Regions from separate parts of the Streptomyces sp. NPDC007896 genome, predicted to be linked through region 1. Evidence: riboswitches for the same ligand, from Rfam matches in the RefSeq annotation. Region 1 holds a riboswitch; the other holds the start of a gene.
The links. Region 1 has a riboswitch for cyclic di-AMP ahead of ACFZDJ_RS46120 (peptidoglycan DD-metalloendopeptidase family protein). Riboswitches for the same ligand answer to the same signal wherever they lie in the genome.
Positions count from the first base shown of each region.

Region 2: another riboswitch for cyclic di-AMP. It lies ahead of ACFZDJ_RS33235 (NlpC/P60 family protein); the one in region 1 lies ahead of ACFZDJ_RS46120 (peptidoglycan DD-metalloendopeptidase family protein).

Region 1 is NZ_JBIBKX010000022.1:45,744-51,429, forward strand. Features, by position in the region: gene ACFZDJ_RS46105 (SGNH/GDSL hydrolase family protein) at 1-450, opposite strand, end outside; gene ACFZDJ_RS46110 (DUF6250 domain-containing protein) at 594-1,310, opposite strand; gene ACFZDJ_RS46115 (hypothetical protein) at 1,307-2,881, opposite strand; gene ACFZDJ_RS46120 (peptidoglycan DD-metalloendopeptidase family protein) at 3,127-4,119, opposite strand; cyclic di-AMP (ydaO/yuaA leader) riboswitch at 4,122-4,280, opposite strand; gene ACFZDJ_RS46125 (alpha-galactosidase) at 4,582-5,686, opposite strand, start outside.
Region 2 is NZ_JBIBKX010000011.1:376,526-382,211, reverse strand. Features, by position in the region: gene ACFZDJ_RS33245 (peptidoglycan DD-metalloendopeptidase family protein) at 1-386, shown strand, start outside; gene ACFZDJ_RS33240 (UvrD-helicase domain-containing protein) at 474-3,038, opposite strand; cyclic di-AMP (ydaO/yuaA leader) riboswitch at 3,332-3,504, shown strand; gene ACFZDJ_RS33235 (NlpC/P60 family protein) at 3,512-4,690, shown strand; gene ACFZDJ_RS33230 (tellurite resistance/C4-dicarboxylate transporter family protein) at 4,786-5,686, shown strand, end outside.

The DNA of each region.
Region 1 (5,686 bases):
ACAGCCGTACCGGTCCGCGATGGCGCGTACGTGCCCGTTGTACGTGGCGATCTTGCCGCGCAGATGCTTCAGCACGGGGACGGTACGGGTGTCGAAGCCGGTCGTCACCATGACGGTGCCGACGGCGGAGGTGAGGTCGGCGACCGCGCGTTCGAAGCGCTCGGCAACCTCGTCGGGGTCGGTGCCCGGCCGGATGATGTCATTGCCGCCCGCGCAGAAGGAGACCAGGTCGGGGGCGAGTTCCTTGGCGCTCCTGAGCTGGTCCTCGACGATCTGGTCGAGCAGCTTTCCGCGTACGGCGAGGTTCGTGTAGGTGAAGTCGCCTTCGGGCCGCCGGTCGGCGAGAAGCACCGCGAACCGGTCGGCCCACCCGACGAAGGCCCCGTCGGGGCCGAGGTCGCCAACGCCTTCGGTGAAGCTGTCCCCCACCGCCACGTACGACCCGATCACTGATCTGTTGTCACTCTTCGAATCGTCTGCCACATCGGCCCATGATTCACCTTTCGATGTGAGCTACGCGACCGTAGGAAGGGGTTGACGGGTGGTGAGATAAGCCACTCGTAAAGTGTCGGTGAACCCGGAATAAGGCCCTCTCAGGAGTGGTTGAACAGCCGGCACACCTGGAAGTCCTCGATCCGGAAGTGGCTCCATGTGGTCCGGAACGCGAAGTGCCCGCTCGTGTACGGCTCCGGGTCGCCGTAGTCGAACACCAGCCGTCCGTTGTTCCACCAGCGGACCGTGGAGCCGTCCGAGACGATCCGGACACGGTTCGGCTCGTTGGCCGTGAGCAGCGGCTCCGTGTAGTCGTAGACGAGTGGGCGGACGCCCGGCTCCCCCACGTACCGGCGCAGCCGCGTGGTCGTGTTGGTGTTGGCGCCGTATCCGACGTAGTACGTCTTCAGGTAGTCGTATTCGGCCAATGCGCCGCCGCGCGGCGTGGCGAAGAGGTCGTCCGGGGAACGGACGTCGACGGCGTTCCAGAAGTTGTTGAGGTCGGAGACCCGGTCGTTGACGCCGCCCTCGGAGACGGGTGTGGCGGTGTACTCGATGACGTAGGGCCCTTCGAGCCTCTGCTTGAACCAGACCGTCGCACCGCTCGGTACGTCGATCTCCAGGACACCGTGCGAGGCGGTGACCGTGCCGCCGTCCTGCAGTTCGGTGACCCACTGGCCGAGGCCGCGACGGAAGCCGTCGTGGGCGATGAGCCGGCCGCGACGGTGACGCGGCGAGGCGCTCGCGGTGATGGCCGGTACGAGCGCCGACAGCGCGGCACCGGCGGCGAGGGTCGCGAAGGCTCTGCGGGTGGTCATGAGGTTCCTTCCGTACGAGCGGCGGTGGTGATGGCGGGCTTCGGCACCCGCCGGGTCTCGGTGCCCAGGTAGTAGTCCGTGTACGTCGACTGGAGATAGCCGCGCACGGTCCAGCCGAGGCGGTAGCCGGGGTTCTGGGCGAGCGTGTAGATACGGGTCTTCGTCGGCTCGGTGGTGGTGTACAGGCGCAGCGCGGTGTGGTCACCGGTCTCGGCGAGGATCTCCTCGCGCCAGTCGCCGAGGAGGTCGCCGTAGAACGGGGTCGCGTTGCGGGCGCCGGAGACGACACCGGCCGGGTCGAAGAGGCGCGTGCTGGTCTCGGTCTTCGGGTCCCACTTGTCGACATGCGTGTAGTCGAGGAGCTCGGCGCCCTTGTCGCCGTCCCACCAGATGCGGAAGTTGACGCTGGGCGTGGTCGTGGAGATCTTTCCGTCCCGGACGTTGAAGACGCCCGCGCCGGGGCGGGTGACGTCGGCGGTGGAGGTCCAGTACTCGTAGCCGGGGTGGCCGGGGTCGATGTCGGCGGCGCTGCCCCTGCCGACGTCGAGGTCGGCGATGTCGAAACGGTCGCCGTGTCCGGCACCGTCGACGACATAGCGCAGCGTGCCGTCGCCGCCCTCCACGTAGTTGCCGTCGGCGATCTCGTCCTTGCCGTCCTGGTCGACGTCGACGGTCCGGATCTGGTGGAAGCTGGTGGCGCCGCTGCCGGCCGGGACGACGTACTTCCAACGCCGTCTCAGATCCGTGCCGTTGAAGTCCCAGGTCTGGAAGAGGATCCGGAAGGCTCCGCGCTTGGCACCGACCCGGGTGACCAACTTCGTGACGAGGCTGGGGTGTACGCCGTCCAGGTACGCGATGCCGAAGTGCCCGCCGGAGGGGCCGCCGGCGACCAGGTCGTCGGGCACGGGCTGCCGGGTGCACTCGAGGCCCGTCTCCCCGTCGATCACCGAAATGAACTGGTTGGCGGGCGAGTCGGCGGTCACCTTCGCTCCGTCCGCGAAGGTGGTCCCGTCGGCCGTGTGCACCAGCACCTCGGCCCTGCCGTCGCCGTCGAGGTCGTACACGGTGACGTTGTCGTCGTTGCGGTAGCCGCCGATCGCCGTCGAGCCGCTGATCGCGGCGGGCGCGTCGACGGCGGCCAGCGGAATCTCGGCGTAGCCCTTCGCGAAGTCGAGCGCCGCCGAACTCGGCTTTCGCTCATGGCCGTTGACGACGGCACGCACGGCGTACGTGCCGGTGCCCCGGCTGTCGTCCTGGTATGTGGTCGAGCGGATGACCGGCGCCCGGTTGAGCCGTCGTCCGCCCTTGTACACGTTGAACGCGATCGCGTCCCCGGTGGGGGTACCCCCTGTTCGAGCGGAGCCGAGAACTTGGGGGAGCGCGTACTCCGTGCCGAGTAACCGCCAGCTCAGGAAGGTGCCCTTGCCGGAGGGGACGGCGACCAGGCCGCGGTCCAGTCTCTCCACGATCCGGCGCGGCGGCGGATGCTGTTCGGTGGCGTGCGAGGGCGCGTCGACCGGTCCGGCCAGCAGCGCGGCGGCGGCGGTGACGCCGAGTCTTCGAGGTCTCACGATGGCGGGCTCCTTGCGGTGGCGACGACGGCCGCGATGCCGTCGCCGAAGACACAGAAAGCGCTTACGGAGATCACTGTGGAGTCACCCTCGCACCGTGTCGACACCTCGTGCGCCGGTGCCACAAGACCGCAATGTGCCGATCATGAAATGACCACGCCGGGACGCGCGGAGAAACGCCGAGGGCCGGACCTCCGCGATCGCGGAGGTCCGGCCCTCGAAGGTCGTGAAAGACGCGGCGGACGTCAGCCGACGGCGACACCGTGCGAGCGCAGGTACGCGACCGGGTCCACGTCCGAGCCGTAGTTCGGGGTGGTGCGGATCTCGAAGTGCAGATGCGGACCGGTGACGTTGCCGGTCGCGCCGGAGAGGCCGATCTGCTGGCCCTCGGTCACGGTCTGGCCCGCCGAGACCGACAGGGCGGACATGTGGGCGTACTGCGAGTACCGGCCGTCGGCGTGCTGGATGACGACCTGGTTGCCGTACGCGCCGCCCCAGCCGGCCGAGACGACGGTGCCGGCGGCGACGGCCTTGATGGTGGTGCCGGTCGGGACCACGAAGTCCACGCCGGTGTGGTAGCCGCTGGACCACATGCTGCCGGCGACCTTGTAGCCGGTGCCGATGGTGGCGCCCTCGACCGGCAGGGTGTAACCGGTGTTGCCGGCGGTGCCGGTGGCCTGGGTGGCCGCGGCCTGGGTCTTGGGCGCGTCCGCCGCGCTGGACGACTCGGTGGCCGGCTGCGCCGACGACCGCGTGGCCGTCTTGGCGGACGACTGCGTGGACGACTTGGCCGATGGCTTGGTCGACGGCTTGGTGTTGTCGGTCGACGCGGCCTTCTCGCCGATCGCGAGCTTCAGGCCGGGGTGGATCAGCGAGGGGTCGCCGCCGATGGCCTGGCGGTTGTCGGAGTAGAGCTTCTGCCAGCCGCCGCTGAGGTGCTGCCGCTCGGCGATCTTGGCGAGCCAGTCGCCTGCCTTCACCGAATAGGTCTTCGTCGCGGCCGTGGAGGCCGTAGCGGTCTTTTCCGAAACCGTCGCGGACTTTTTGGAAACCGTCGCGCCGGAAATCGTCGCGGTCTTTTCCGGAGTGGACGAAACCGCGACTGTCGGCGTCACGGCATGGGCACCGGCGGCCCCCATCAGCGGCAGCGCGAGCGCGGCGCCACCGGTTCCGGCCACGGCGATCGAGCGGGAGAAACGCTGGGACTTGGGGCGGCGGTGCTTACCCTTCGCGGGCATGAAGAATTCCTCTCCGGCGCCTGCGAGGTGAGCTGTCGGGTGCGGGCTGGAGATGCCCGGCCACGCGGCTGCGCGGCTTTACCCCTAGCCGTTCCGGAGACCGGAACAGGCGTGGTACCTGTGGGTCCCCCGCTCCTGCCGGTTACCGGTGGGTGTGCGGATACCGGGCGGCGGCAGGATTGGGCGTCCGTCCGGATTGAGGGCGAACGTAAGCGAGATGGGGGCGCATCGCCAACCATGTGGCTTTTCTGTGCGCGTGCCCCCCTTGATCCATGCCGGAATTCCGGTCACCCTCCGTGGACAATGATCTCCCCCGTCCCGCAAACCGCCAGGAAATTCGGGCCGATTGAGAAAGCGGGACCGCAACGCATCGTCACGAATATGACGCTGCTCACGCACATCGCACCACGGTCCTTTATTCCAGGGCCAGTTGGAATGAAGGCATCAATACGGACAGAACACTCACATGCGACGCAGCCGGATAACTGCCGCATCGAAGTCCCCACGCAGCTCCGTCCGCAACCCGTGATGCAACAGCACCGCACCCCGGTGCACTTCGCCCGTTTCACAGCATTCGTACGCGGCGCTCGGATCCAGCCCGCGCAGCCGGAGCGGGGCGACCGGCTCGCCGTGGTGCTGGGCCTGGAGCAGGGCGAGGACGACGGTCTCGTCGCCGTGCACGTACTGCACCGCGCTCAGGCCGCCGCCTGGAGGCCGCAGCCGGTAGAGGTCGCCGCGCTGCACGACCGGCCGGATCTCCTTGTAGCGCTCCACCCACTCCCGCGCCTCGGCGAGCTCCACCTCGCTCCAGTCGGCCAGGTCACCGCCGACCCCGAGGACCCCGGCCATGGCGCTCACGAACCGGAACCGCAGCGAGCTGATCCGTCCGTTGAGCTGCGCGTTCGGACTGTCCGTGACCCAGGCGGCCATGATCCGGGCCGGGTGGATCTGGCTGAAGCCGTGCTGGATGGCGAGCCGGTCGAGCGGGTCGGTGTTGTCGGAGGTCCACACCTGGTCCGTGCGCGCCATGACGCCGAGGTCGATCCGGCCGCCACCGCCCGAACAGGACTCGAAGGCGACCCCGGGGTGCTCGGCGCGCAGCCGGTCCAGGAGTCCGTACAGGGCCTCCACGTGCTCGACCCACAGCTTCTGCGGGTACGGCTCACCGGGCCAACCGGCGTCCGTGAAGCAGCGGTTGAAGTCCCACTTCACATAGTCGATCGGGGCACTCGAGAGCAGACTGTCGAGCTGCTCCCACAGGTACTCCTGGACGTCGGGGCGGGCGAGGTTGAGTACGAGCTGGTTGCGGAACTCCGTCCTGGTCCGCCCCGGCTGGAACTGCACCCAGTCGGGGTGCGCGCGGTACAGCTCGCTGTCAGGATTGACCATCTCCGGCTCGACCCAGATCCCGAACTGCATGCCGAGCGCGTGCACGTCGTCGGCGAGCGGCTTCAGTCCCTGCGGGAAGCGGTCCGGGTTGGGGGTCCAGTCGCCGAGCCCTGCGCGGTCGCTCGTCCGCGCCCCGAACCACCCGTCGTCGACGACGAACAACTCGACGCCCATCTCC
Region 2 (5,686 bases), on a different contig from region 1:
TCCCGGTCACGCAGAGGGGCCTCAGCGCCTACTTCGGCCAGGCCGGCATCAACTGGATGTCCGTGCACACGGGCATCGACTTCCCGGTGTCGTACGGCACACCGGTGATGGCCGCGACCGACGGCACCGTACGGACGCAGTGGAACAGCGCGTACGGGAACATGGCGATCGTCACCGCGATGGACGGCACGGAGACCTGGTACTGCCACCTCTCCAGCTACAAGGTGCCGTCGGGGACGGTCGTGAAGGCCGGTGACCAGATCGCGTTCTCCGGGAACTCCGGCAACTCGACCGGTCCGCACCTGCACTTCGAGGTCCGCCCCGCGGGCGGTTCGGCGATCGACCCGCTGCCGTGGCTGCGCAGCCACGGCCTGGACCCGACGTAACCCACCGGCTCCTCACCCGACTCACCCGACGACGTGACCGCACGCCGTCGCCGGGCTCCGAGCTGCCGTCCCGTAGAACCCGTAGAACTACAGCTTCTCCACCGGCGCGTACCGCAGCAGCAACCGCTTCGGCTTCGCCTCGCCGAAGTCGACCGTCGCCTCCGCGTTCGCGCCCGTTCCCTTCACGCCGACCACGGTGCCCAGGCCGAACTGGTCATGGGTGACCCGGTCGCCGACCGCGAGCGAGACCACCGGCTTCTCGGAGATCCCGCGGCGCGTCGCGAAGCCGGAGGCGCCGGACGCCGCGGACCGCGAACGCGAGGACGACAGCGAGGCGGCCACACCGGAGACGGGCCCCGAGGACACGGGAGCGGTCGCACCGGTGCGCTTCCACTCCAGGTGCGTCTCCGGGATCTCCTCCAGGAAGCGGGACGGCGGGTTGTACGAGGGCTGGCCCCAGGCGCTGCGCATGGACGAACGGGTGAGGTACAGCCGCTCCCGCGCGCGCGTGATGCCGACGTACGCGAGGCGCCGCTCCTCCTCCAGCTCCTTGACCTGTCCCAGCGCGCGCATGTGCGGGAAGACGCCGTCCTCCATGCCGGTGAGGAAGACGACCGGGAACTCCAGGCCCTTGGCGGTGTGGAGGGTCATCAGGGTGATGACGCCGTTGCCGTCCTCCTCGTCCGGGATCTGGTCGGAGTCTGCGACGAGCGCGACCCGCTCCAGGAACGCGGAGAGCCCACCGGACGCCGTACCAGCACCCGCACCCGCAGCCGCACCGGCACCGGCATCCGCCGTACCCGCAGCCGCCCCCGTGCCTTCGCCTTCGCCCTCGCCGGTCTCCTGCTCGAACTCCAGGGCCACGGCGGCGAGCTCCTGAAGGTTCTCGATCCGGGTCTCGTCCTGCGGGTCGGTCGAGGCCTGCAGCTCGGCGAGGTAGCCGGTGCGCTCGAGGACCGCCTCCAGGACGGTCGCCGGGCCCGCGCCGGACTCGACGATCGTGCGGAGGTCCTCCATGAGCGTGTTGAACCGCTTCACGGCGTTCGTCGACCGCGCCGCCATCCCGTACGCCTCGTCGACGCGGCGCAGCGCCTGCGAGAAGCTGATCTTCTCGCGCTGCGAGAGCGCGTCGATCATGGCCTCGGCGCGCTCGCCGATGCCGCGCTTGGGAACGTTCAGAATGCGGCGCATCGGGACCGAGTCCTCGGGGTTGGCCAGGACCCTCAGGTACGCGAGGACGTCCCGGACCTCCTTGCGCTCGTAGAAGCGGACGCCGCCGACGACCTTGTAGGGCAGGCCGACGCGGATGAAGATCTCTTCGAAGACACGGGACTGGGCGTTCGTCCGGTAGAAGACGGCGACGTCACCCGCCCTGGCCTCGCCCGCGTCGGTGAGACGGTCTATCTCGTCGGCGACGAACTGGGCCTCGTCGTGCTCGGTGTCGGCGACATAGCCGGTGATGTTCGAACCGGCGCCCGCGTTGGTCCACAGGTTCTTGGGGCGGCGGGACTCGTTGCGCTCGATGACCGCGTTGGCGGCGGACAGGATCGTCTGGGTGGAGCGGTAGTTCTGCTCCAGCAGGATCGTCGTCGCGTCCGGGTAGTCCTCCTCGAACTGGAGGATGTTGCGGATGGTCGCGCCGCGGAAGGCGTAGATCGACTGGTCGGCGTCGCCCACGACGCACAGCTCGGCGGGCCCGAGCTCGCCCTCGGCGGGCGGCGCGTCCTCGGGCCGGTCACCGGCGGCCGGGCCGACGAGCTCCCTGACCAGGGCGTACTGCGCGTGGTTCGTGTCCTGGTACTCGTCGACCAGGACGTGGCGGAAGCGGCGCCGGTAGTGCTCGGCGACGTCCGGGAAGGCGCGCAGCAGGTTGACCGTGGTCATGATCAGGTCGTCGAAGTCGAGCGCGTTGGCCTCGCGCAGCCGCGACTGGTACATCGCGTAGGCCTGGGCGAGGGTCTTCTCGAAGCCGTCGGCGGCCTGGGCGGCGAAGTCCTCCTCGTCGATCAGCTCGTTCTTCAGGTTCGAGATCTTGGCGCTGAAGGACTTGGGCGGGAAGCGCTTGGGATCGAGATCCAGGTCACGGCAGACGAGCGCCATCAGCCGCTTGCTGTCGGCGGCGTCGTAGATCGAGAACGAGGAGGTGAAGCCGAGCTTCTTGCTCTCGCGGCGCAGGATCCGCACACACGCGCTGTGGAAGGTCATCACCCACATCGCGTTCGCGCGCGGGCCGACGAGCTGCTCGACGCGCTCCTTCATCTCGCCCGCGGCCTTGTTCGTGAAGGTGATCGCGAGGATCTGGCCGGGGTGGACATGGCGCTCGCCCAGCAGATGGGCGATGCGGTGGGTGAGCACCCGGGTCTTGCCGGAGCCCGCGCCGGCCACGATGAGCAGCGGGGAGCCGGAGTGCACCACGGCCGCGCGCTGGTTCTCGTTCAGCCCGTCCAACAGGGCCGCCGGGTCCACGGCGGGGCGGGGCGCGCCGTCGCGGTAGTAGGCGTCCCGGCTCGCGGACACGTCGAAGCGACCGCCGAACAGGTCGTCCGGAAGCGGCTCCGGCGCCCCGTCCTCGGGCGGCGGCGGGGGCTCTTCCTCGTGGGCCCCGGAAGGCTGGAGGTCCGCCAGAAAGCTGTCATCAAAGAGGCTGCTCATCGCTCTCCGAGTCTAGGCGGCCCCACTGACAACCCGCGGCCACCCTGGAAACCCGACCGGATTTTCCAACGACCGCGCATGATCCCTTTCCGCCACCCTTTCCGCCGCGGACGCCGTTACCGTTCAGGATCGTTTCATTACGGTCAGCCACAGTCGGTCCCGATCAATGACCTCCAAGGTCAAGGTCACGAAAATGTATCGGGCATATCGCACATCAAACTTCACAGAACACTTATGAGTTGGCTAGCGTGCCGGGCAGGCCGCTCGACCCAACCGGCGAACACCGCCGGGCCGTGCGGCCTCCGCCGAGTCCGGTGCGCCGTACGGCAGCCGGAGCCGGGGACCCAACCGACCTTGGGGTGAATCGGTCCAACTGTCCGCTGGGACAAGGACCGTAGGGCAAACCTTCCGGAATCACCCGCCCGAACCCGACAGCTAACTCGGTAGGCGGAAGACGGAAGGAGTCGCCTCTCTTGGCGTCGCATCGCAAGTGGAGTCCTACGGGTACGCGCATAGCGGGTATACGGACCCCCGCCCTCGCCACGGCGGCCCTCACCTCCGTGGCCCTGCTCTCCCAGACGGCGAACGCCGCGCCCTCGGCCGATCCCAAGCCGAGTGTCGAAGAGGTCGAGAAGAAGGTCGACGACCTCTACCACCAGGCCGAGGCGGCGACCGAGAAGTACAACGCGACCAGGGAGAAGACCGCGCAGCAGCGCAAGCGCGTCGACTCCCTCCTCGACGACGTGGCCCAGCGCACCGAGAAGCTGAACACCGCGCGCGAGGAGCTGGGTTCGTTCGCCGCGGCGCAGTACCGCACCGGTGCCGCCGCCCCCGACACCGCGACCCTCCTGCTGGCCGACAATCCGCAGGACTACTTCGACCAGACCCAGCTGATGGACCGGCTGACCAGCCGCCAGAAGGTGGCCGTCGACGACTACATCACCGAGCAGGCCGCCACCACCAAGAAGCGCGCGGAGGCCTCCCAGAGCCTGCAGACGCTCACCACGACGCAGAGCGCGCTGAGGACGTCCAAGGCCGACGTGCAGCGCAAGCTCGCCGAGGCGCGCGACCTGCTCTCGAAGCTGACCGCCGAGGAGAAGGCGCGGCTCGCGGCGATCGAGAAGAAGAAGCAGGAAGCGGCCGACCGCAAGGCGGCTGAGCTGGCGCAGCAGCAGGCCGCCGCGGAGAAGAAGGCCCAGGAGGCGGCCGCCCAGCAGCAGGCGACCACCGGGACCACCGGGACCACCGCCACCACCGGGACCACCGGGAGTTCGGCCACCGACTCCTCGTACACCGCCAAGGCCGACAAGGCCCTCGCCTTCGCCCGCACCCAGATCGGCAAGCCGTACGTCTGGGGCGCGACCGGGCCCGGCTCCTACGACTGCTCCGGCCTCACCCAGGCCGCCTGGAAGGCCGCCGGCGTCGATCTCCCGCGTACCACCTGGGACCAGGTCAACGTGGGCACGACGGTCCCGCTCTCCGACATCAAGCCCGGTGACCTCGTCTTCTTCTACGACGACATCAGCCACGTCGGCCTCTACATCGGCAACGGCATGATGATCCACGCCCCCAAGCCGGGCGCGTACGTCCGCGAGGAGTCGATCTTCTACGGCGGCGAGTCGATCATCCACAGCGTGGTGCGTCCGGCCTAACGCCCCGGCGCCCGGCACACGCGCGTGGGGCTCCTCGGACTCCACGCGCGCGTGGCCCGCCGCCAACCCTCTCGAAGGTCCTTAGCATCGGGCCCATGTCAGCCATCTCCCCGCCCGGCACCCGGTGGACCGGCCTGCGCACCTGGTGGGCGCAGAGTCCGCCGGGCGCCGGAGCCGCGATCCTGGCCACCGGCATCATCTCGATCGGGCTGGAGCAGACCGGCTACGAGATCCTGTCCCGGATCGTGCTGGCCCTGGCGGCCGTCGGCTGGCTCGGGCTCGCCGCGGCCTTCGTCGTACGGCTGCTGCGAGAGCGGGAGCGGTGGCTGGCGGAGGCCGCTACGCCGGGCGCGCTCACCGCGGTCGCGGCGACCACCGTGCTCGGCACGCGGCTGGTCACGCCGGGGTGGGAGGTGCCGGCCGAGGCCCTGCTCGCCCTGTCGGCGGTGCTCTGGCCCGGGCTGCTCTTCCTGGTCGTACGGCAATGGCGGCCCCGTATGCCCGGAGCGGTGTTCCTCGGCTGTGTGGCCACGCAGGGGCTCGCGGTGCTGGGCGCGACGCTCGCCCCCGCGACGCACACGGACTGGCTCGCGCACGCGGCGCTGGTGCTGTTCTGGCTGGGGCTCCTGCTCTACGCGCTGGCGCTGTTCTACTTCGACTACCGCGAGGTCGCCACGGGCGCCGGGGACCAGTGGGTCGCGGGCGGCGCGCTCGCCATCTCGGCGCTGGCGGGGTCGAAGCTGATCCTCGCGTACCAGGCGAACATCTACCTGTGGAACAACGACGACAACGGCGTGCTGCGCTGGGTGACCGAGGCGCTGCTCGTGCTCGTCCTCGGCTCGTACTGCGTGCTGGCCGTGGCGGAGGCCCTGTGGCCCCGCCCGCGCTACGACGTGCTGCGCTGGGCGACCGTGTTCCCGCTGGGGATGACGGCGGTGGCGGCGCTGTCGGTCGCGGCCGCCATCGGCGTCGGCTGGCTCAGGGGGCTCGGGCAGG